DNA from 2 places in the Paraburkholderia sp. BR10936 genome. Region 2 is predicted to be linked to the other one. Evidence: riboswitches for the same ligand, from Rfam matches in the RefSeq annotation. Region 2 holds a riboswitch; the other holds the start of a gene.

Region 1 (11,881 bases), on a different contig from region 2:
CAAGTCGTGCGTGAGCGAGCGGCGCGCCCGCGCGATCTCGTCCATCGCCGGCTCATAGAAGCACACCGACTGCGCCAGATCCGCCTTCGCGCGGTACATGGCGAGGTCGGCGTTGTTGATGAGCACGGTCTTGGTGGTGGCGTCGTCGGGATAGATGGCGACGCCAAGGCTCGCGCCCGAGAGCACTTCGGCGTCGTCGTAGCGCACCGGCCGGTACAGCGCGGTTTCGAGGCGCGAGAGCAGATCGCCGAGATCATCGCGCGAGGAGAAGCGCGTGAGCGCCACGAACTCGTCGCCGCCCACGCGCGCCACGAACTCGCCTTCGCGCATCAGGCTCGAAAGACGCCGCGCGAGAATGCGCAGCACTTCGTCGCCAGCGTGATGGCCGTGCAGGTCGTTGATTTCCTTGAAGCGGTTCAGGTCGATGCCGATGAGCGCCAGCTTGCGGGTGTCCTGCGTGCGCGCCAGTTCGGCGTCGATGCGTGCGTTGAAGCTCGCGCGATTGGGCAGGCCGGTGAGCATGTCGCTCATCGCCATCGTGCGCAGATGCTCGACGGATTCGGCGCGCACGCTGTCGTCGAGCAGAAAGCTCACGCAGCCTGCACCCGCGATCACGAGCGCCATGCACGCCACGGCGAGCGCGAGCGCGTGCAACGCGGCGGGATTCGAAAAGTGTCCGTCGAGCGGCATCGGCACCACCTGGAACGCGGACATGCCGGTGAAGTGCAGCGCGGCGATGGCGAGCGCGAGCACGCCCGCCACGAGGCGCGCGGACGCGTCGGCGCTCGCCCGCGCGCTGGCCGCGTTCTCCTGCGGGCGCCGAGCGGCCACGCCCGCGAGATGCAGCGCGAGCGCGCTGATTGCGACTGCAAACACGATCGACAAGGCGATCCCGACGCGATTCCAGATCACGATGCCTTCCACGCGATACGCGAGCATGCCCGCGTAATGCATGAGCGCGACCGCCAGCCCGACGATCGCACCGCCCAGCGCGGGCGCAGCACGCGTGAGACGGTTCGCGGCGTGGCTCGTGGCGAGCAGGAACCCCGCGAAACTACCCACGAGCGCGATGAGCAGCGACGTGATGGTCAGCACGGGGTCGAAGGCGATCGGCACGCCCGGTTCGAAGCCGAGCATGGCGACGAAGTGCGTGCACCAGATATCGGCGGCGGCCACGACGGCCGCGATGAACGACCAGCCCATGTGCTGCAGCGATCGCGTGGCGAACGCGCGCAGGACGAGCCGCGCCGTGACCCACGAGCCCGCGGCACAGATCAGCAGCGCGACGACGACGAGCCACAGGTTGTGTTTGTAGACGATGCAGCCCGCCACGCTCATCATGGGAAGATCTCCTTGTTCACCACTCGTTCACCCGGACGTCGGACGAAGCCGCGTCCCTGTTCGCCCGCACGCGCGGCTTCCAGGCTGCCCGCCTGGTGTTCGGTACGCGCACTCAGGTTCGCGTTGCCTTCCGCGATTTCGAGCGCGGCCTGCTCCACGTGCGCCGTGCTCGTGCTGACCTCCTGCATGGCGCGCGCCATCTGGGCGATCGCCCCCTTGAGCGCGACCGCCGTGGGCGCGCTGGCCGGAACGCCGTCCACCGCGAGGCACGAATACATGATCGCGTCGGCGGCGCGCGCGACGTCGTCGAGCGCGCGAATGGCCACGCGCGGTTGCGAGCCGGACAGTCGAAGCGACTGCGCGCGATCCGGCGAATCTGCCAGCATGAACGACACTTGAATGAGGAAGAAAAGTTGCAGGTAGGCGTTAATGCGGCGGCAGCTGATGGACCTTGATGCGCCTGGTTGAATTCGGCTGCAAAAAGAGCCGCCGTAAAGGCATCGGCGCGACTCGTTGGCGGGCTCGACAGGAAAATCGGGACCGCGCACGAGTTTACGGCAGCAAATCAATAAACTTCAGGAAACCCTTTATGGGACAGGTATTTGCAAACGTTTGCAATGTTTTGGTCCCGTTTATTTGCCGCTTGCCGAACGAGCCCCGTTTATCGCTGGAGAAACCACCAATAGCACGACCGTTCTATTTTAGGTACGCTAGCAGCCTTCTCCTCTCAAGATGCGAGACCGTTCCGCCATGTCGCTGATCCTTTCCCGCCGCGATCTGAACTTCCTGCTCTACGAATGGCTCGATGTCGAAAGCCTCACGCGTATTCCGCGCTACGCCGATCACACGCGCGAGACCTTCGACGCCGCGCTCGACACCTGCGAGAAGATCGCCACTGACCTCTTCGCGCCGCACAACAAGAAGAACGATCAGTACGAACCGCACTTCGACGGCGAAACGGTCACGATCATCCCCGAGGTCAAGACGGCGTTGAAGGCGTTCAGCGACGCAGGCCTGATGGCCGCAGGTCAGGACTACGAATACGGCGGCATGCAGTTGCCGCTCGTCGTCGAGAAGGCAGGCTTCGCGTGGTTCAAGGGGGCGAACGTCGGCACGAGCGCCTATCCGTTCCTCACCATCGGCAACGCGAACCTGCTGCTCGCGCATGGCAGTGCAAAGCAGATCGACACCTTCGTGCGCCCCGAACTGGAAGGCCGCTATTTCGGCACGATGTGCCTTTCCGAGCCGCAAGCGGGTTCGTCGCTTTCGGATGTCGCCACGCGGGCCGACTTCGAATGCGACTCCCCGCTCGGCGCGCAATATCGTCTGCGCGGCAACAAGATGTGGATCTCGGGTGGCGAGCACGAGCTTGCCGAGAACATCGTGCACCTCGTGCTCGCCAAGATTCCCGGTCCCGACGGCAAGCTCATTGCGGGTGTCAAAGGCATCTCGCTGTTCGTCGTGCCCAAGTACCTCGTGAACGAGGACGGCTCGCGCGGCGAGCGCAACGACGTCGTGCTCGCAGGCCTCAATCACAAGATGGGCTATCGCGGCACGACGAACTGCCTGCTGAATTTCGGCGAAGGCACGCAGCACACGCCGGGCGGCCGCGCGGGCGCGATCGGCTACCTCGTGGGCGAGCCGCATCACGGGCTCGCGTACATGTTCCACATGATGAACGAGGCGCGCATTGGCGTGGGGCTCGGCGCGACGATGCTCGGCTATACCGGCTATCTGTATGCGCTCGATTACGCGCGCAACCGTCCGCAAGGGCGTCCCGTGGGCGCGGCGGGCAAAGATCCGGCTTCGCCGCAGGTGAGGCTCGTGGAGCACGCCGACGTGCGCCGCATGCTGCTCGCGCAAAAGAGCTACGTGGAAGGCGCGCTCGCACTCAACCTCTGGTGCGCCAAACTCGTGGACGAAGCGGGTGCTGCCAGCGGCGCGGCGCGCGAACCGCTCTCACTGCTGCTGGACCTGCTCACCCCCATCGCGAAGAGCTGGCCTTCGCAATGGTGTCTCGCGGCCAACGACCTCGCCATCCAGGTGCACGGCGGCTATGGCTACACGCGCGAGTACAACGTCGAACAGTTCTATCGCGACAACCGTCTCAATCCGATCCACGAAGGCACGCATGGCATTCAGGGGCTCGACCTGCTCGGCCGCAAGGTCGTCATCAAGGACGGTGCGGCGCTCAAGGTCTTCGTGGCGCGCGTGCAGGCTACGCTCGAACGCGCACACGCTTCGGGCACGGCAGACGAGGCCGCCCACGCAAGCACGCTCGCAGCCGCACTCGAGCGGCTCACGCAAGTCACGCGGCGGTTGTGGGCAGCCGGCGACCCGGCGGTGACGCTCGCCAATGCTTCGGTGTACCTGGAAGCGTTCGGCCACGTGGTCCTCGCCTGGGTGTGGCTCGAACAGGCGCTCGTGGCACGCGCGGCGCTCGCCAAAACCGGCGGCGAGGAGGCGGACTTCTATCGCGGCAAGCTCGCGGCGGCCGCTTACTTCTTCGCATGGGAGTTGCCGAAAACCGGCGCGCAGTTCGATCTGCTCGCCTCGCTCGACCGCACCACGCTCGACATGCAGGACGCGTGGTTCTAAAGCCGCGATCACGGAGCGAAAGCCAGGCGCCCCAAAAGACCGGACTGGCGTCGGCCTTTTGAGGCGCTGCCCGATGCCGCACGCGAGGCATCGGTTCACTTCACGTGCGTCGGGCCGTCAGTTCGCGGCCTGCTGCTCGAAACGCCTGAGCAGATCGTTGCCGCGCGAGTTGGCCGAATCGAGCGCCTGTTGCGGCGTCTTGGCGCCCGTCCACACCTGTTCGAGTTCCTCGTCCACGATCGTGCGGATCTGCGGCATGTTGCCAAGACGCAGGCCCTTGGTCCACGGCAGCGGCGGCTTGTTGAGCATCTGCTTCGTGGCCGTGTCGGCGCCGGGATGCGACGCGTAGAAGCCTTGTTGCTGCGTGAGTTCGTACGCGGCCTTCGTCACCGGCAGATAGCCCGTGTCCTGATGCCACTTCGCGGCCACGGCCGGTGAGCTCAGGTACGCGAGGAACTTCGCCACGCCCTTGTAGACCTCGGGGTTCTTGCCGCCCAGCACCCACAGGCTCGCCCCGCCGATGATAGCGTTCTGCGGCGCGCCCTTCACGCTCGGATCGTACGGCATCATGCCGGTGCCGAACTTGAATTTCGCATACTGCTGCACGTTCGCCAGCGCACCCGACGAGCCCATCATGATGCCGCAGTCGCCGCTATAGAACTTCGCGGTGGCTTCATCCTTGCGGCCCACATAGGTGAAGGTGCCCTGCTTCGCCATGTTTTGCAGGAAGGCGATATGCGCGACCTGCAACGGCTTGTTGATTTCGAGTTGCGCGTCGAGGCCGTCAAAGCCGTTGTTGCGCGTCGCGATCGGTGCGCCTTGCCACGCGCTGTAGTTCTCTATCTGGATCCAGCCCTGCCAGCCCGTGATAAAGCCGCAGTTCATGCCCGAGGCCTTCAGCTTCGCGGCGGCTTCGGCGACTTCGGGCCAGGTTTTCGGCGGCGCGTCGGGCAGGCCGGCCTTCTTGAAAGCGTCGCGATTGTAGTAGAGCACCGGCGTCGAGCTGTTGAACGGCATCGACACCAGATGGCCCGTCCTGGCATCGCTGTAATAGCTCGCGATGGTCGGCACGAAGGCCTTCTCGTCGAGCGGCACGCCGGCGGTCTTCATCACGTCGTACACGGGCAGCACGGCCTTCTTTGCGTTCATCATCGTGGCGGTGCCGACTTCGTACACCTGGAGGATGGCGGGCGCGTCGCCGCTGCGATAAGCCGCGATGCCGGCAGCGAGCGTCTGGTCGTAGGTGCCCTTGAAGACGGGCACGATCTTGTATTCGCTTTGCGACGCGTTGAATTGTTCGGCGATCGCGTTCACGCGTTCGCCGAGCTGGGACTCCATGGCATGCCAGAACTGGATTTCCGTGGCGGCATGCGCGGCTTGAGCGCCGCCCGCCAGCACCGCGGCGGCGATCAGCGCGCGCAAGCGGCCGCGCGAACCTGCGCGTTGTATCTCGTGCTTTTTCATCTGGGTCTTCTTCCTGTTATTGGTCGTTGTCCCGGCGCATGCGCGCGAGGAGGCGCGGCGCGGGACTTTGGTTCAGGACTTCGATTTTCGACTTTGATACATCGGACCGTCCGCCGGCGGTCGTTTGCACGCGTGCACGGCACCCTCGGCCCAAGGCAGGGCAAGGGTAGCACAGCGAATGGGACGCCCGTGTGATGGCTTGCCGCGCGGTGTCAATGGTCCGCGGGATCGTGGCAACAGACGCAGAACTTGTTGCCTTCGGGGTCGCGAAAGTACGCGCCGTAGTAGTTCGGGTGATAGTGCGGGCGCAGCCCGGGCGCGCCCTCGTCGGCACCTTGCCTCCTCGTTTGCAGCGGCGCGTGGGGCGGTGTCAGCCGCGCCGCTGCGCCATGAACAGCACAGAAGCGGGCTTGCCGCTGCGCGGGTCGAGCGGCTCGCGCAGCGCACGCAAATCGAGACCGCTCACGTCGAGCAACGCGACCCAGCTTTCGAGCGCTCGCGGGCCACCAGAACGCGTCGGGCAAGACGATCGACGCGGACACGGGCGAGCTCGTCAACGCGGTCGCCTCGTTCGGCGACTTCGACAACGATGCGAGCAACGACAAGCAGGCGATGGTGATGGCCGCGCTGCGTCACAAGTTCGGGTTCGCTTCGCGCGAGGCACCGCGGCGGGCGCGCCGGAAATCGCTCGCCGCCATGAACTTCGGCTATAATCGCCCCCTGTCTTAGGGGAGTAGTCTGCAACGCCTGCTTCGGCGTTGCGCCGCCGTCAACATAATTGGTGCCCCTGCACCATGGCGCCGGCAGCCGTATTGCGGATCATTGCAGCGCATCGCTGCAATAGCGCGGCCTGACGAGACCTATGACGTTTTCCCTTTCACCCGGGCCGGGCGAAGGGAAGCGTCATGGTTTCGGTGCCCGGCTCGCACATCACGGCAAAAATAATGACTCGTCTCGCCCCGCTTCACCTCCTCATTTGCGCCACGGAGCGAACGTCATGATCTTGACGTTCGCCTTGCTCATTGCCGCGGCCGGCATCATCTACCTGTCCTGCGAGACGTTCGTCAATAGCGTCGAGTGGCTCGGCCACAAGCTCAAGGTCACGCAAACCGCAACCGGCACGATCCTCGCCGCATTCGGCACGGCGCTGCCCGAGAGCGTGGTCACGCTCGTTGCCGTCGCTTTCGGCGGCGATCCCGCGCACAAGGAAATCGGCGTAGGCGCCGCGATTGGCGGCCCGCTCGCGCTCAGCACGATCGCCTATGCCGTCGTGGGCTTCGCGTTGCTAGCGACAGCAAAGCGCGTGGGGCGCGAGCGCGCGGCCACCGTCGACGTCAATACACGCCGTCTGCGCCGCGACCAGCTCTGGTTCCTCGCAATCTTCGTCGCGAAGATCGCGCTCGGGCTCGTGGTGTTCAGCTTCAAGCCGGTACTGGGGATCGCGTTTCTCGCGGCCTACGCGTTCTACTGCTGGAAGGAGCTTTCCGCCGAAGATAGCGGCGAGGTGGAAGGCGATCTCGAGCCGCTGAAGCTGCGCCCGCACGACGACAATCCGGCCATGGTGTGGATTCTGCTGCAGACGCTGGGCGCGCTCGCGGTGATCTTCGCGGCCTCGCATCTGTTCGTGCAGCAGATCGGCGCGGTGGGACCGTGGCTCGGTCTGAGCCCGCAGTTGACCGCCGTGTTGTTCAGCCCGATCGCCACCGAGCTGCCCGAGATCATGAACGCGATCATCTGGGTGCGCCAGGGCAAGGAGCGGCTGGCGCTGGCGAACATCAGCGGCGCGATGATGATTCAGGCCACCATTCCCACGGCGTTCGGCCTCTTCTTCACGCCGTGGCATCTCGGCACGCCTTCGATTCTCGCGGCCGTGACGACCATGATCGCCATCCTGATCCTGCAATGGGCGTTTCGCGCGCCGAAGGTACGTAGCCGTCAGCTCACACATGTCGGCTGGCTCTATGCAGTGTTCGCGGTGTTGCTGTTCGTGGTGTGACGCGGCCAGACGCCAGGCTCAGGCTGCCTCGGCGGCGGCCTGGGCAACGCCCGCGTGGTGATGGAGCCAGCGGATCATGTCCGAATGCCTGACCACGCCAACCAGCCGACGCGCATCGTCCATCACTGGAATGTCGTGGTAGGCATGCTCGACAAAAATCGGCACCAGATGCGCGAGCGGCGTGGCCCGATGGACGGCGTGCACGCCGGCTGCCATCACGGCTTCGACCGTTTCTTCCACGCGCGCCGATTCGCGCTGCGCCGCGCGACGCAGCGTGTTCCTGAATCGCTTGAGGCCAGCCGCCGGCGCAAGGTCGCCGAGCGCGTGATGCGTGACGACGCCGACCACGCGATCCATCGCATCGACCACGGGGAGCGTCGAAGCACCGTGGCGGCGGAACATCTCGTGCGCCGCACGCGCGCCCATTGTTGCGGGCACGGCGGGACAGCCGATCGACATGATCTCCTCGCAAGTTAGTTGTTCGAACGATTTTTGCGGAAAATCCAGCGGCGCGAGTCGCTGTTGCGACAGCACGGCAAGCGGCGCGGCAGCGGCTTCCGGCGTGGGACGAAACGCAGCGCGCGGATAGCGGTGCCCGGTCAGCGCGTGGAAGGCCAGCGCCGCACTGAGCAACGCGAAGGACTGGAACGCAATAGGCGCGATCACGAAGTGAAAGCCGAGCGCGTGAACCGCGGGGCCGCCGAGCACGGCGGTCAGCGCGACCGCGCCTGAAGGCGGATGGACGCAGCGGCACAGGAACATCGCGCAGATCGCGAGCGCCACCGCCACGGAAGCCGCCGCGACCGGCGATGCGATCCATTGCGCGCACGCCACGCCCACCAGCGCAGAGACGAAGTTGCCGCCAAGAATCGACCACGGCTGCGCAAGCGGGCTGTCCGATGCGCCGAACAGCAGCACCGCGGATGCGCCCATGGGCGCCACGAGCAACGGGATATTGCCCGCCGCGCCGAACGTCACTTGGGTTGCGAGTCCCGTGAACGCGATGCCGATCAACGCTCCGCCACAGCGTCGCCCCCGCTCGCGCCATTGCGGCGCAGCCGGGTTGGGCACGAAACTCGTGAACCATTCGATGAGCGCGGTGCGGGTCATAGCGGGGCTTGCTGGTCAGTATGTCGGCCAGATTACCGACGCGCGCCGAATATCAACAATTGATATTTCTGTGCGTACATATAATTCATCCTGTATGCATGTTTGGATTCGCCACGCACATTTTTCTCGGCAATTCGGAATCGATTGGTCTAGAATGACGACATGAAATCCGATACCCGTTCTGGCCCCGGCCGTCCACGCGAATTCGACGAGCAGGAAGCCGTGCAGAACGCGCTAGAGGTGTTCCGCGCGCGCGGCTATGCGGCAACGTCGCTGCCCGACCTGATCGAGGGTACGCAGCTCTCGCGCGGCAGCCTCTACAAGGCGTTCGGCGACAAGCACCAGCTCTTTCTCGCGGCGCTCGACTTCTATACCGAGCGCGGTATCGTACGGCTTACGCGCAATCTGCGGCACGCGTCGGCGCGCACCGCGCTGCGCGAGGCGCTGCGTCACTACGTGCGCCTTTCCGTCGGCCTCGAAGGGCTTGCGGGCTGCCCGGTGACAGCCGCCGCCACCGAATGCCTGCCCTTCGATGCCGAAGTGAAAGCCCGCGTCACGGACATGTTCGCGCGCATGCAGGCGCTGCTCGCCGGCGCGATCCGGCGAGGCCAGGCAGCGGGCGAACTGGCCGCCGACCAGAATGCCGACGATCTCGCGCGCTTCCTGCTCTGCACGATCGAAGGTATGCGCGTGCTGGGCAAGACTGACGCCGGCGGGCACGCGATCGATGCAATTGCTGAAATCGCGCTGAGCGCCATCCGCTAGTTTTTTTGGCTAATTAGGAACCGATTAGTTCCATATGGAGGCTGCATGACGAATCTTTCGACTATCGAAATGCCGTCCACGCGAGCGGGCGCACGCACCTGGTGGGCGTTGACCGTGCTGCTGATGGGCACGCTGTTGCCGCCGCTCGACTTCTTTATCGTCAACGTCGCGCTGCCGTCGATGCAGGCCGACCTGCATGCCAGCCCCGCTATCGCGCAACTGGTGATTTCGGCCTATGCAGCGACCTACGCGATCTTTCTCATTACGGGCGGCCGGCTCGGCGACCTGTACGGACGGCGGCGCATCTTTCTCGTGGGCATCCTCGCGTTTGCGGCGGCTTCGGCCGTGTGCGGGTTCGCCAGTTCGCCCGCAGCGCTGGTGACGGGACGCATCCTTCAGGGCGGCGCCGCAGCCGTCATGGCACCCCAGGCGCTTGCGTCGATCCATGCGCTCTTTCCGGCGCATCAGAAGGGGCTTGCACTCAGCCTCTTTGGCGCGGCTTACGGGATCGCCGCGGTCGCCGGCCAGGCGCTCGGCGGCGTGCTCGTCTCGGCCAACGTATTCGGACTCGGCTGGCGCAGCATCTTCCTCATCAACCTGCCCGTCGTGATGGCGGCCGCGCCAGCGGCGTACTGGCTCGTGCGTGAAAGCCGCTCGGACCACCCCGCGAAGCTCGATCCCGGCGGCATGGTCCTGCTCGGCATCGCGCTGGCTGCGCTCGTCGTGCCGCTGATCGAAGGCCGCGAGCGCGGCTGGCCGGTCTGGACGTGGGCGTTGCTCATTGGCGCCGCGCCACTGTTCGCGATCTTCTGGCGCTACGAGGCGCGCGTCGCGAACGCCGGGCGCGACGCGCTCGTGCCGCCCGTCATCTTCGCCGCGCCCGGCCTCGTGCGCGGGCTCGTTGCCACGCTCTTCTTCTATTCGCTCGCACCGTTCTTCATGATGTTCGCGATTTACGTCCAGCGTGCGCTCGGGCTCGCGCCACTCGAAGTCGGATTGCGCATTCTGCCCCTGGGCGTCGGCTTTCTGGTCGGGCCGCTGCTCAATCCACTTATCGTGCGCCAGTTCGGGCATCGTGCGGCGGCGGCCGGTATGGCAATCGAGGGGTGCGGATTACTTTGGACTGCCATGCTTGTTCACGATGCTCAACTCCACGCACTCAACGCATCGCTCTTTCTGATCGGCTTCGGCCAGGGCGTGGCGCTGCCCGCGCTCGTCAGGCGCAATGTCGAATGTGTCGATCGACGCTGGTCCGGTCTTGCCGCTGGGCTCGTCAGCTCGGTTTTGCAGGTCAGTGCCGCGCTCGCCGTGGCGCTGCTCGGTGGCCTGTTTTTCGCACTTGCCGGGCCGGATGCGAGCAGCGCGCAGGTGGCTCGCGCGTTCGCAATAACCGTTGCGATTATCGGCATTCTGCTTTTCGTTGCAGCGTTGCTCGCCAGCGGGCGCAATAATCACGTGCCGCAATTGCGCAATCAGCTCGTATAAGAATAAGTGCGCCCGACGCGCTGCATGAAACGATGGCCATGCGTCGGGCCGATCGAACTCGTCAACGAATACGGCCAGCACGCGCGCGGTGTGCGTGAAGGTAAGCGGTCGAGTCGCCCTGCTCGATGTGCCCGATGTAGACGGCCTGATCGTAGAACCGTTTGCTTTTTGAGTTAACAAACCCATGCGTCCGCGTCCGGATAGGTAACCGGTTCCCACAAACGGTTACCTGAGCGCGCGCATCAGTCGAACGTTGGCGAGGTCAGTTGATAGCCGTAGCGGCTGATGGTATCGATGCGCACTTCGATGCCTTCGCGCGCGAGCTTGCGCCGCTGACGCGAGACGACGAGGTTGACGGTTGAAGCGTCGATGTCCTCTTTCTCGGGCCACGCGTAGCGAATCATCTGGTCGCGCGGCGCGCGATAGCGTGTGCATACGCTCGTGCATTTCCATGAACGAGAACTGTAGCGAAAGCACGCGTCGGCGCCCGCGCGCAGCACCTTCGAGGTCCCAGCGCAAGACCGGTGGGCATCGCGCGGATATCCTCGGCGAGCCGGCGCCCGTCCGGTGCGAACAGGCCGTAGAAGTTGTCGCGCTGGTCGGGGCGTCGGAAGCGCGCGTCGATGGCGCCGGCAAGGCTCGCGTCGCTGCGCGAATCGAAGTACCGCAGTTGCCAGCGCAGGCGGCTGTCGGTCTCGCGCATCATGGCGCGCGTCACTGAGTATTCGATGATGCCGAGCAGCGCCATGAACGCGAGCGAGAAGATCGCTGCGGAAACGGTGAACCAGCGGAACGTGGTCCTCTGCCAGTGGTCGGGCCAATGACCCGCACGTCCGGCACCGCCCGCGACGACGCCGGAACGAACAGGCCAGGCCCGAGCGCCCGCCAGGCAGGTTCATCGCGCGCCTCGCACACAGGGCCCGGCGTCGCGCAACGCCTGCAGTTGCGCGGTCGTGCATCGCCTGCAGTTGCGCGGTCGTGCATCGCGCGCACGGTGCTTTCTCGCTGACTGACGCGGCTACCCGACCATGGGCAATGAATGGTCGGCTCGATGACTCACTGGCGAACCCACGATCGCGGATGCGGCCGCCGCACCGCATCTGACTCAGCAGGCATGTCACA
Region 2 (11,881 bases):
GTGTCGAAGATCGGCGACGGGCACGTGGGACCGAATGCGCACGTTGTCGCTGTCGATGCAGCGACACACCGGTCGTACTTTCCGTTGAAAGATGTCGACGGACATCCTGTGTTGCGGATCATGACGCCGCGATAGGGTGTGCGGTCTTCAGTCCTGCTCCGACGCCCGCGTCGCTTCACGTCCCAGCTTTGCCTCGCGCCGGGACCTTTCATTGAGGATCTGATGGCGCCGGTGGTCCGTCATCTTTTTCCAGCCGCGAGCTTCCTCACGCGTCCGGTAGCAGCCCGTGCAGAACCCGGTCTTGCCATCGAACGCGCACAGGTCGATGCAGGGCGATTTGGCAGCCATGGTTTACGTGGCGGCGCGAGGGGCGTTCACTTCGACCGTCACATGGGACAGCCCCTTAAAGCGCTTGAGCGCCGCGTGATAAAAGCCGGGGCTGCGTTGTGCTTCACTGGTGACGACTGACACCGCCGCACTCATGTGGCCCGGACCGACGCGCCAGACATGGAGATCAAGCACGGCGTCACCGTTGTCTTCAATAATGTGACGAACGTTTTCGGCCATGCGCTTATCCAGATTCATGTCGAGCAGAATGCCTCCCGTATCGCGCATCAGGCCCCACGACCAGTTAGCAATCACCAGGGCGCCGATCACGCCTGCGAGCGGATCCATCCAGACCCAGCCGAACGCACGGGCCAGCAGGAGGCCGATGATCGCGAGCACGGAAACTGCCGCGTCTGCGATGACGTGAATGTAGGCCGAGCGGATGTTGTGGTCGCGGTTCGCGGCAGCATGTGCGTCTTCGTGACTGTGATCGTGCTCTTCGAATTCGATTGACTGCTCGCCATCGGGCAAGCCGACAATCGCCCTGAATGCATGCGGCTCGGGAATGTCATCTTTCGACTCCAGATAGCTCCCACGGTCGGCAAACGCGAAGGTCTGACGGGAACCGTCGGGGCGAACCGTCGTGACTGATACCGCGTCGGCGGTCAGGTTCGACGAAGCCGTCTCAGGCGTAATACGGAAGACGGGTGGCACGCCATCTTCGAAGATCGACACGGCGAAAACTCCAGCAGTACCGAAGATGCGATGCGCCTCTTCCTCATGACCGTGTTCGTCTTCATGTCCGTGCCCGTGGCCGTGGCTGTGCCCATGTCCATGACTGTGGCCGTGATGGTTGCCGCTGAGCAGCCAGACGCTTGCAATATTCACCAGCAGGCCAAGAACGGCGATGGGGATCGCCTGGCCGAAGTGGATGGGCACGGGCGAGAGAAAGCGCGAAACCGCCTCGTACCCGATCAGCAGCGCGATCATGGCGAGCACAATGGCGCTGGTAAAGCCCGCGAGATCGCCCAGCTTCCCGGTACCGAATACGAAGCGGCTGTCGCTCGCATGCTTTCGCGCGTACGTATACGCGAGCGCAGCGATGAGCATCGCGCCGGCGTGTGTTGACATGTGCAGGCCATCGGCAACGAGCGCAAGCGAGCCAAAAAGGCTTCCGCCGACGATCTCGGTCACCATCATCGCGCTGCACAGCGCAATCACCATCCATGTCCTGCGCTCGTTCTCTTCGTGGGCAGCGCCCAGGAAGATATGGTCATGTCCCGCCCCGAAGGCGGCATCCTCGAATTGACTCATGTTTCTCTCACTTGAAGTAGCTGTGGACTACTTCGATCAGTTGCTCGGTGCCGCTGCCGTGCTCGTCGTCGTGCGGCTCTGCGTCGACAAGGTGCGTCCGGATATGGTCTTCAAGAACCACCGCGAGCAGGCCGTTCATCGCGCCGCGGCTGCTCGTAATGAGTTGCAGGACGTCCATGCAACCGCGCTCGTCCTCGAGCGCACGCTCGATGGCCTCGACCTGTCCCTTGATGCGGCGTACCCGGTTGAGCAGTTTCTGCTTTTCGCGAATCGTATGGCTCATGCTCCGCCTCCAGTTATAGCGTAGGGGGGTATATTAACATAATAGGGTGGAGGGGTATACTAAGATATCCTTGCAGGACACGGCGCGATGCTTCGATAATCGCGGCACTCTTCGGGGAGTAGCCGCTCCAGGCGCGTTGTCTGGAGGCGCACGTCAACATACTTGTCCGCTAACTGGCGACATGGCGTGTGCAGCGCAAGCCTGGCAAGACCGATGACGTATATCCCCACCTAGCCGGGTCGCGGGGGTATCTGTCATCGCGTTCTGACTGCGCGGCCCGGTGATAACGACCCCATGGAATCCTTCCTCGTTTCGACCAGCGTCGTGGGCCTCGCCGAAATCGGCGACAAGACCCAACTGCTTTCGCTCGTTCTGGCTGCACGCTACCGCAAGCCTGTCCCTATCGTGCTTGGCGTCCTCGTGGCGACACTGATCAATCACGCCGGCTCAGGCGCGCTTGGAGCCTGGCTCGCGAGTGTCATCAACCCCAATGTCATGAACTGGGCGGTGGTGGCATCTTTTGCCCTGATGGCCATCTGGATTCTCATTCCGGACAAGCTCGACGATGCGGATGCCGTCACGACGAAGGGACATTTCGGTGTGTTCGGCACCACCGTCGTGACGTTCTTCCTCGCGGAGATGGGCGACAAGACGCAGATCGTGACGATCGCTCTCGCCGCGCGGTTCCATGAATTCGTTGGTGTGGTCGCGGGAACCACACTGGGCATGATGCTCGCCAATGTGCCCGCTATTTATCTCGGTCACAAATTTGCAGATCGCTTGCCGACGAAGGCGGTGCACGCTGTGGCGGCCGTCATCTTCGTGGTGTTGGGCGGCTTCGCGCTCAGAACGGCGCTTTACCCAGACGCCCACCCGCTTTTCTGAGCGGCAGGGGGCACGCGAACGCAGCCGGATCGCGCGATTCGCTGCCAACCGACCGCCTGCCAACGACTCGGGGCCGATATTTGCTGCATGGCTTGGCGATTGGGGGGCGATTGCCACGACTGTTCCGCACAATCCGCACGAATCACGGTGATGCTTCGCACACGGGGGCTCCTGCCAATGTCCGACGAAGCGCTGCGGCGCATGTCTTCCATCGTGGCGCTGGTCGTCGCCCTGGGCCTCGTTCTGGTCAAGATATGGGCATGGGTCGCAACAGGGTCCATCTCTCTTCTCACCTCGGCCGCGGACGGTCTGGTGGACGTTGTCGCGTCATGCGTGACCTTCTTCGGTGTGCGCTACGCCGCGCGTCCCGCTGATCGCGGCCACCGATACGGTCACGGAAAGGCTGAGGCTATCGCGGCGTTCGTTCAGGCGTTGTTGCTTGGCGCGGCCGCGGTTGTGCTCGGCATCGAGTCGGTCAGACGTTTGCTCTGGCCGGAGCCGCTGAACCAGACAGGGCTCGGAATCTGGGTGATCGTGTTCAGCACTCTCGCGGCATCCGGGCTGGTCGGCATGCAGACCCTCGTCGGGAGGCGCACCGGTTCGACTGCCATCTCGGCCGATCGGGCGCACTATCTCACTGATGTGGCCGTCAACGTTACCGTGCTCGTTGCGCTGCTGCTCAATCATTTCCTGGCATTGGCTCGCGCCGATGCGCTTGGCGCGCTCGCGATCTCTGTCTACATGCTGTGGAACGCTCGCGGCATGGCACTGGGTGCGTTGGTTCAACTGCTAGATCGCGAGCTGGGTGCGGCCAAACGAACGCGCATCGAGGCGGCGGTCGCGTCTCGCAATGGTGGAGACCGCGTGTTCGTCGAGTTCCATCTGGAGGTCGATGGGCAGATGACAGTAGCGCAAGGACACGCAATTGCCGACGGTGTCGAGAAAGCCGTGGCGCGACTCTTTCCCGCGTCCGATGTGACTGCGCACGTCGCGCCCGCGGGAATCAAGGATCCGCGGCTGGACGACATGCTGAAGTAAACGGTGACAAAGTGCGCGGGCACTGCGCGGTTCATCGCAGACATACGCTCTCTGACTTCCATGCGCGGCCAAACCGCCGCGCTGTTCAGGAATTATTGTTGATGATTGGAGTGGCGGTCATCTGCAGGGGGGCGATGCCACCGGGAATGAGCGTCGTGTCCAGTACCGTGATGACGATCGTGTTCGCCGCCTTCCATCATCCGCATCATCCCGGGGCCACCGGTTCTGAAAAAAACCGCCGACATCATCACGAACACGACACCGAAGATGATGTTCAGTACTGTCGTGTAGTTGAATGAGATCGCCACATTGATAACTGCCGTCTGCCGTTCGTGAGGTACCCAGCCCAACAGCTGAAAGAGGGCCTCGACAACAAGCGCGGCGACAACCATCGCGATGTAGAACGTAGCTATCATGAACGCCGTCATTCTGCCGCCGTAGTACTTCCGGTAGATATTGAGAATGGGGAGGATGATGAGGTCGCCGAATATGAACGAGGCAACGCCTCCGAAGCTGATGCCACCTTTCCACAGAACGGCCGCCAGTGGCACGTTGCCGACCGAACAGGTGAATGACGCGACCGCGATGAGTGGCCCGACGAAGGCGCCCCATATCATGGCGAGGGTTGGATGACTGACCAGAATGAATTTCTGCCAGAAGCTATCCGGTACCCATGCCGCTAAGGCGCCGGCAACGAGCAATCCTACGCCAATGTCTCGCCATAGCATGACCCAGTTCATCACGTAGTTATGGCTGATGGCTGTCCAGCCGTCCCTCGATGTGAGGCGTTGTTTCCATGTGCCTTTTTGTTCGCCCATCGACATTGCGGCATGCCCTTCCATGCTACCGGTGATACCTTTGTCCGCCTGTTCGACAGCCTGCTTTCTGAGTGAATCTCGCAAAAGGAAGCGAAACAGCAGGGCAAGCACGACAATCATGATTGGGCCGCCGAGAAACTCGGCAGCGGCGAACTGCCACGCAATCAGCACCCACATGAGCACGCCCAGTTCAAGCACCAGGTTGGTAGCGGCAAACTGGAATGCCATGGCAGCACTGAAGTCGGCCCCTTTTCGAATCATCGAGTGCGCCATGGCAACGGCTGCATAGGAGCAGGATGATGACGCGGCACCAAGCAGGCTCGCTAGCGATATGGAGCGCGGGGAGTTGTCCGGTAGAAGCCTTGACATTTCAGACTTCGAGACCATCACTTCGATGACGGCCGAGAAGAGAAACCCCAGGCTGAGTCCCCAGAATATCTGCCACAACATGGTGAAGGACATCCACAGGGCATGACCCAGTGTGCCGAAAATGTACATCACGACCTCCCTGGATTGCGCGCCTAAAACAATGGCGCGCGATTGTAGAAGTAGATGCCGTGGGGTGACTTGCCGACATTGATTACGCCCACGTAACGGGTAAAGCGGAACGTGACCCACAGATATCGCCGGTCTGGATTCAGCTCCATGTCGTCTGGTCCTGGTGGCAACCCCGTGATGCTCCCGACGTTCATCAGGGTATGGTCAAGGATGCTGATGGTAGTGCCCACGTGATTCGTCACGAGCACATGTTGGCCATCGGCAAGAGACCGGAAGTGGTGTGCCCCTTTTCCCGTCCGAATGATTTTTACGACCTTGCGTGCGCGCCAGTCGACAACGGCGACATATTCAGCACCCGTCATGCCCACCGGGAGACTTGTAGACAATTGCCTGATGCGGTGGGCGTGGCACGTTACAACGGAAACTGGATTGCGTGCGCTTATCGCCATTGAGGTCCGAAGAAATCACGACGTCATTGTCACGAACCGCAGCACGACGACATCGGAGGATTGCGTGCGCGTTTTCACGGTGACAGGTTTCCTGCGTTTTAGACGCTTGACTGAAAATGCGGGTTATCAGTCCAGCGCTGTTTCGCGATCGGCCACACCGCGGTGGAGCATGCATTAGAGGTGCCGCGCGCCGCCGATTCTGGCTCGCTGGTAACGGCGCGCAGCATCGCCCAGCTCCGGGCCCGCCCGCCAGAAGCCGCCGAAGTGCCGGACATCGCTAACGAGCGCGTGGTAGCTGTCGGCCAGCATCGGAGCAATGGGTTCAGGTCTGACAAGCGGGACAGCCGGGGTGTGTGGCAGGGTAACGTGGCAAACGCGCTGATAGTCAGCGGCGCTGCGGCGCAACGCTGTGATGGCGTCACCTGGCGTGGCGCCGACCGCCTGCAGCCGGGCTCCAGCCAGTCGCGCTGCGAATTGCCTGTCCCGGGTGCGGTAAATCCAGCACCACAGGCGCTCGCCCGTGAATCCGAACAGGCGCCGACGTCGAAGGTCGAGTTCCGCCGGCTCGATCGTGTCCATGACGGTCCAGCCGGCATCGCGCGCCCACGTCAAACATGCGCCGGAATGATCGGCGAGCATCGCATCATGGCGCGTCTCCAACGCACGTGTATGCCTGGCGCGTCGTTCAGACTTGGCTGTGTGGGGCGCGGCGGGCCATGTAGAAACAATAGCGCGCCGAACGACGCTATTCCGCAATACAGTTCAGTACGCGCAGTGGGTATCGACGCGGATATATTCGGCTGGCCGGACACAGCAGGACGGCTGGTTCGGAGTGATCGTCGGAAAATCACTGCACGATGACGGCGGCGGACACAACTTCGCATACGTTCATACACTCGAGCACGCGCCCGCCGATCGGATGCTGACGTTTCTCGCCCAGGAGGGTGTCGGTGCGGACCAGCCAGTAGCTTTCCTGTCCGACGGCGGCGACACCGTGCGTCGCGCCCAGCTCGACTTTGGCGATTGTGGCGATAAGGTACTCGACTGGTTTCACGTCGCCATGCGAGTGCAGAATCTGGAACAGGTGATCAAGGGGTTGCCGGATTGCGGCGAACGGCCGTCCATCGGAGCGATGATCGATAGGCAGTGCAAAGTGGCACTCTGGCACGGCTGCCCTTATGCGGCGCTGCAGCGGCTCGAAAGCGTGGGCTGGGAACTCGCCGCGGTTGGCAGTCCAGAGGAGGTCAGGCTGCCGGCCAGACTGGAGGAGTTCATCGGTTACATCGAAAATAACCAAAGCTTTATTGTGAACTACGGATCGTCACGGCGAGCCGATCACCTCGAGCTTCGTCGAATCGGCGGTCAACCAGGTGGTCAGCAAGCGCTTTGTGAAGCGGCAGCAGATGGCGTGGCGGCCCGCTCCCGCGCATGCCCTTCTGCAGGTGAGGACGGCGGTCCCGAATGAGCAGTTGCGATCACGTTTGAGCGATGGTATCCGACGCTCGCGGTCAACAAGCACGCTCACAATAACGCGGCATAGCGCCCCCGCTTTGGCGCGGTCTCCTGGAAGCGCATCTCCTCAACAACGTGTTTTTCGACACCTGCGTTTATCACCAGCCCGGCATCGAATTGCTAACCGAGGTGGTTCCCGTCGACAACATCCTGTTCGCGAGCGAGATGATAGGAGCGGTGCGCGCCATCGATCCATACACGCAGCACTATTTCGACGACACGAAACGCTATATCGAAGCCGCGGACATGAACCCCGACCAGCGGTTCAAGATCTACGAAGGCAACGCACGCCGTGTCTATCCGCGACTGGACGCTGCCCTTACTGCGCAAGGACGTTGAGCACGTGCGAGGCGAAAGAAGATCAGAGGCGCGCGCTGCGCGACAGCCTCCGCACCCACGCCCGCCCTACAGCGAACTCCCCCCGCAGATCATGATCTGCTGGCCCGTGATCGCGCCGGCCTGCGGGCCGAGCAGATACGCGACCATCGAGGCCACTTCCTCCGCCGTCACGTAGCGCCCGATCGGCGGCATGACCGGCGCGCTGGACGTGCGCTTCGGGTCGTTCAACATGGGCGTGGCGGTCGCGGCGGGCGAGACGATGTTGACGGTAATGCCGCGCGGTGCCAGCTCGATGGCCCACGAACGCGCCATGCCGACCATGGCGGCCTTGACGGCGGCGTACTGACTGCGCCCGGCGGAGCCCCCCGACACGCGGCTGCCGATCAGCACGATGCGGCCGCCTCCGGGCATGGCGGGCACGAGCGCATTGGCGAGCGCCGAGGCGGCGCCCACGTGCAGGCGCCACATTGCTTCGCCGCTCGCTGCGTCGAGTTCGCCGATGCGCGCCGTTTTCATGAAGCCGGCTGCGTGCACGAGGCCATCCACCGCGCCCATGCGTTGTGCGACTCCGGCAATTGCGGCCGCATCGTCGAGGTCCGCGGCGCACCAGGTGAAGCGCGGATGATCGAGATCCGGCGCGCTGCGGCTCAGACCGATCACGTCATGGCCCTCGGCGAGCAGGTGCTTCGCAATCGCGTAGCCGATGCCGGAGCTTGCGCCCGTCACGACCATGCGCTTGTTCGTGGGAGGCGTTGACGTGCTATTTGCGGTGTTCGTTGCGTTGTCCATCGTCGTCTTTCAATGCGCGGCTCCCGCAGACACTTCGATCAGCTCGATCGTGAGCCCCGCGAGATTGCGAAATGCCTGCAGCTCGCCATCCGAAGCGCTCGCGTCCGTGATGAGCGTCCACGGCTTCTCGATCGGCGCCCAGTGCTGCTGGCTGTCGCGGTTGAGCTTGTCGGCGGTCACGAGCACGAAGAGGCTCGCGGCCTGCCGCATGAGGCACTCCTTGAGGTAGGCCTGGTCGCCGGTCGCTTCGCACAGGCCGCGGCCGGGCACCACGCCATCGGCGCCGAGAAAGGCCTTGTCGACCGTCACGCGCGTGAGCGCGAGCTGCGCGATCGGTCCGAGCGTACTCATGCTCGACTCGCGCACTTCGCCGCCGATCAGCGTGAGCGGCACGCTGCTGCCCGCGAGCGCCTGCACGACGAGCAGGTTGTTCGTCACCACGCGAATGTCGTGGCGGCCCGCCTGCGCGAGCGCGCGCGCCAGCGCGGCGGTGGTGGTGCCGCTGTCGAGGAAGATCGTGTCGCCGGTGTGCACGTGGGCGGCGGCCGCGTGGCCGATGGCGTCTTTCTCGGCCTGGAAGCTCTGGCGGCGCTGTTCGAGCGATTCCTCGGGCGCGTGCGTGCCGACCGAAGCCGCGCCGCCATAGGTGCGCAGGATGAGCCGCTCGTCGGCGAGCGCGCGCAGGTCGCGGCGCACGGTGGCCTCCGACATGCCGAAGTGTTCGCACAGCTCGGACACTTCGGTCATGCCGGAGAGGACGGCCTGGAGCATGGCTTCACGGCGGCGGGCTACTTTCATGGAGTGTTCGGCGTTGGGTTCGGGGCGCCGCTTCGCGGCGAGGCAGACGGCGTGGACAATACGGCGCGCACGCAGTTTACACGGTACTTTACCGCGTGTTGCACCCCGTACTGTAGCCACTTTCCGACGCCTCGCGTTCATCGCTCAGGGACCCGGCTCCCCATCAGGCGGCGGCGGGCGCGGGCTGTGACGCGGCGCTCGCCGCGCTGGCCCATTCCTCCGCCACGCTCACGTACTTGATGCGCTGGCGGAAGTACGTGTAAGCGATATGCAGGCGCCCGTCGGGCGACTGCGCAATCGACGGGTACGAGAACTCACGGTTGAGCTTGTCCGTCGAGTTGTTCGTCATGCAGTAGCCGTCGCCGGTTTCCAGGTTGCGCGTGATGGGCCAGGTGCGGCCGCCGTCCGTCGAGATGGCGAGCGTCATCGGTGCGCGCGGCGCGCCCCAGAACGCGGTGCCGTGCGCGGAGGCGGCTTGCGTCACCAGCTCGCCGCTGTCTTCCGAGTCCTCGATGTCGTCGTAAAGCGAGGCGCGCCGCCCGGTGCTCTGCGCCGCGCTGCTCGCGTTGAACACAAGGCCCAGGTGCCCGTTGGCGAGCGCGACGAACTGGATCGACGAGTTGTTGTTCGGCAGCGCGAGCGCCTGTGGCGCGCTCCACGTCATGCCGTCGTCGGAGCGGCTCGCGTAGATATGGTCGGCCCAGCGGCTGCGGTAGAGCGCGAGGAGCGAGCCGTCGGCGAGCGGCTGGATGTTCATGTGCACGCAGCCCACGCTTGCGGGCACCGTGTGTTCGGTCCAGCTCGCGCCGTTGTCGGTCGAGCGCATCACCACGCTCACGTCGTCGTTGCCCGACCAGCGCTCGCCGGGCTGCACGCGGCACAGGAACACGGGGCACAACCATGCGCCATCGCGCGCCACCACGATAGGCTGGCGCACGAAGGTGCCGGGGCGGTCGAACAGCGTTTCGATGGGGCCCCAACTGCGGCCCTGATCGGTGGAGACGCGGCGGCGCACGATCGAGGTGTTCTGGTGACCCGAGAGCTGCGCTGTGTAGATAAGCCAGATTTCGCCGTTGGGCGCAGCAAAGAGCACGGGGTTCTGCTCGGAACGCGTCGGGTCGTCGGAGAGGCGCACCGGCTCGCTCCACGTTTCGCTGCCGTTGGTCAGGCGCGAGAGGTAGACCGAAATGTCGGGCACGCCTTCCTGGGTGCCGCCGAACCATGCGCAGAGCACGTCGCCGTTGACGAGCGCGAGCAGGTTGGCCGCATGGCACTGCACGGTGGGGGCAGGGAGGTAGGCGTCGGTGCGAGCCACGTCGCCAGCGGCGGCGTGCAGGCGGCCGGGCATGGTGAACGCGGCTTCGGGCAGCGTGGAGGGAGTCGTCATGATCAATTCCTGTTGCGGTGTGGCGAGGGGTTCGCGCGTCGCGCCTTACGAGTCGGAGTGCACGACGCGCTGGCCGTTGCCGCTCGCCGTGGGCGCGAGCAGCTTCTCGACGACCATCACGATCGCAGGCGAAACGAGCGCGATGTACATATTGTCGATGCCGAGCGGATTGCCGAGCAGATACCAGATCGTGGTGGCGATCGTCGCGACCACGAGCGCGCTGATCGCGCCGCGGTTGCTGTTGAAGAAGGGCAGGTAGATGCCCATCAGCGCAACCACCGTGACCGAGAGGCGCAGCGCGCGGGTGAAGAACGAGAGCGCGAGAATTTGCGGCACGAACAGCACGAAAATGAGCGGCAGGAAGCCCACCACGAAGGAGATCGTGCGCGTGGCGCGCAGCTCTTTTTCAGGCGTCGGGCGATAGCGCGGTACGTAGAAGTCCTTGACGATCAGCGAGGCGATGGCGAGCGCCACGGTGCTCACGCTCACGAAGATCGAGGCAACGAGCGAGACCGTGACCACGCCCGAAAGCAGCGGGTGCATGTGTTGGAGAAAGATCGGCAGCGCGTAGAGGCTCTTGATGTTGGGGAACAGGAACTTCGCCGCGACGCCGAGAAAGCCGAGCGCAATTGCGATGGGAATGCACAGCGCGCCTGCCATCAGCGTGGAGTTGCGCGCCTCGTTCGCCGACTTCGCGCCCGAGATCGCCTGAATGATGAATTGCGTGGAGAAGATCGCGCCGGCCGTGCCGATGATCCAGGCGCCGATCGTGCCGCCGCTCAGCATACCGTTCCAGGTGAAGTATTGGGCCGGCATGGCGTGCATCATCGGCGCGACACCGCCCGTCATGGAGAGCGCAACCCACAAGAGAATGCCGATGCCGATGAGCTTCACGGTGCTGTGCAGGATCGTCACGTAGGCCACGCTCTTCAGGCCGCCCCAGGCGAAGTAGATCGTGCTGACGACAGCGGTGATGAACGCCGCGGTGGGCAGGTTCACGCGCATTACGGTCGAAATGGCCGCGGCGCCGCTCACGTAGTTGCCCACGTTCACGATGAAGAGCGCGTAGATCATGACGGCGGATACAACGAGTTTGGCCGTCTTGCCGTACTTCTGCGCGATGAAGCCCGAGATCGTGAATTCGCCGGATTGGTAGAGGCGCCTGGCCATGAACAGGCCGAAGAACACGAAGCCGATCGAAGCGGAGACCACCGACCACGAAGCCGCGATGCCCACGTTGAAGGCTTCCTGCGAAGTGCCGATGGTCGACTTCGCGCCGATGTACTCCGACATTAGCAGGATGGCGATCACGATGGCGGGCGTGGAGCGGCCCGCGACCATGAACTGTTCGGTGGTCTTGCTGCGCAGCCGGATGCTGATCCAGGCCGTGACGACGATATACACGACCACCATCGCGATGATGATGGAGGTATCCCACACGGTG

What was found. A riboswitch is a leader RNA that binds a small molecule or an ion and turns the genes downstream of it on or off. The one in region 2 is predicted to bind manganese.
Region 1: it holds a riboswitch for manganese, as region 2 does, so the genes downstream of both, AB4Y36_RS25020 (sodium:calcium antiporter) here and AB4Y36_RS13790 (TMEM165/GDT1 family protein) in region 2, are expected to answer to the same signal.

Annotation. Positions count from the first base shown of each region.
Region 1 is NZ_JBFRCM010000013.1:21,594-33,474, reverse strand. Features, by position in the region: gene AB4Y36_RS25040 (bifunctional diguanylate cyclase/phosphodiesterase) at 1-1,341, opposite strand, end outside; gene AB4Y36_RS25035 (hypothetical protein) at 1,338-1,727, opposite strand; gene AB4Y36_RS25030 (acyl-CoA dehydrogenase) at 2,092-3,939, shown strand; gene ugpB (sn-glycerol-3-phosphate ABC transporter substrate-binding protein UgpB) at 4,057-5,403, opposite strand; yybP-ykoY riboswitch at 6,120-6,223, shown strand; gene AB4Y36_RS25020 (sodium:calcium antiporter) at 6,401-7,399, shown strand; gene AB4Y36_RS25015 (HPP family protein) at 7,418-8,509, opposite strand; gene AB4Y36_RS25010 (TetR/AcrR family transcriptional regulator) at 8,672-9,274, shown strand; gene AB4Y36_RS25005 (MFS transporter) at 9,320-10,759, shown strand; gene AB4Y36_RS25000 (helix-turn-helix domain-containing protein) at 11,002-11,163, opposite strand; gene AB4Y36_RS24995 (hypothetical protein) at 11,160-11,507, opposite strand.
Region 2 is NZ_JBFRCM010000005.1:332,680-344,560, reverse strand. Features, by position in the region: gene AB4Y36_RS13810 (YncE family protein) at 1-135, shown strand, start outside; gene AB4Y36_RS13805 (DUF1289 domain-containing protein) at 148-348, opposite strand; gene dmeF (CDF family Co(II)/Ni(II) efflux transporter DmeF) at 352-1,641, opposite strand; gene AB4Y36_RS13795 (metal/formaldehyde-sensitive transcriptional repressor) at 1,649-1,924, opposite strand; yybP-ykoY riboswitch at 2,026-2,188, shown strand; gene AB4Y36_RS13790 (TMEM165/GDT1 family protein) at 2,219-2,809, shown strand; gene AB4Y36_RS13785 (cation diffusion facilitator family transporter) at 2,987-3,847, shown strand; gene AB4Y36_RS13780 (permease) at 3,940-5,163, opposite strand; partial or broken gene AB4Y36_RS13775 (YncE family protein) at 5,187-5,537, opposite strand; gene AB4Y36_RS13770 (hypothetical protein) at 5,787-6,251, opposite strand; partial or broken gene AB4Y36_RS13765 (ISKra4 family transposase) at 6,357-7,152, shown strand; partial or broken gene AB4Y36_RS13760 (amidohydrolase family protein) at 7,143-7,463, shown strand; gene AB4Y36_RS13755 (SDR family NAD(P)-dependent oxidoreductase) at 7,530-8,252, opposite strand; gene AB4Y36_RS13750 (DeoR/GlpR family DNA-binding transcription regulator) at 8,262-9,050, opposite strand; gene AB4Y36_RS13745 (exo-alpha-sialidase) at 9,214-10,398, opposite strand; gene AB4Y36_RS13740 (sodium:solute symporter family protein) at 10,483-11,881, opposite strand, start outside.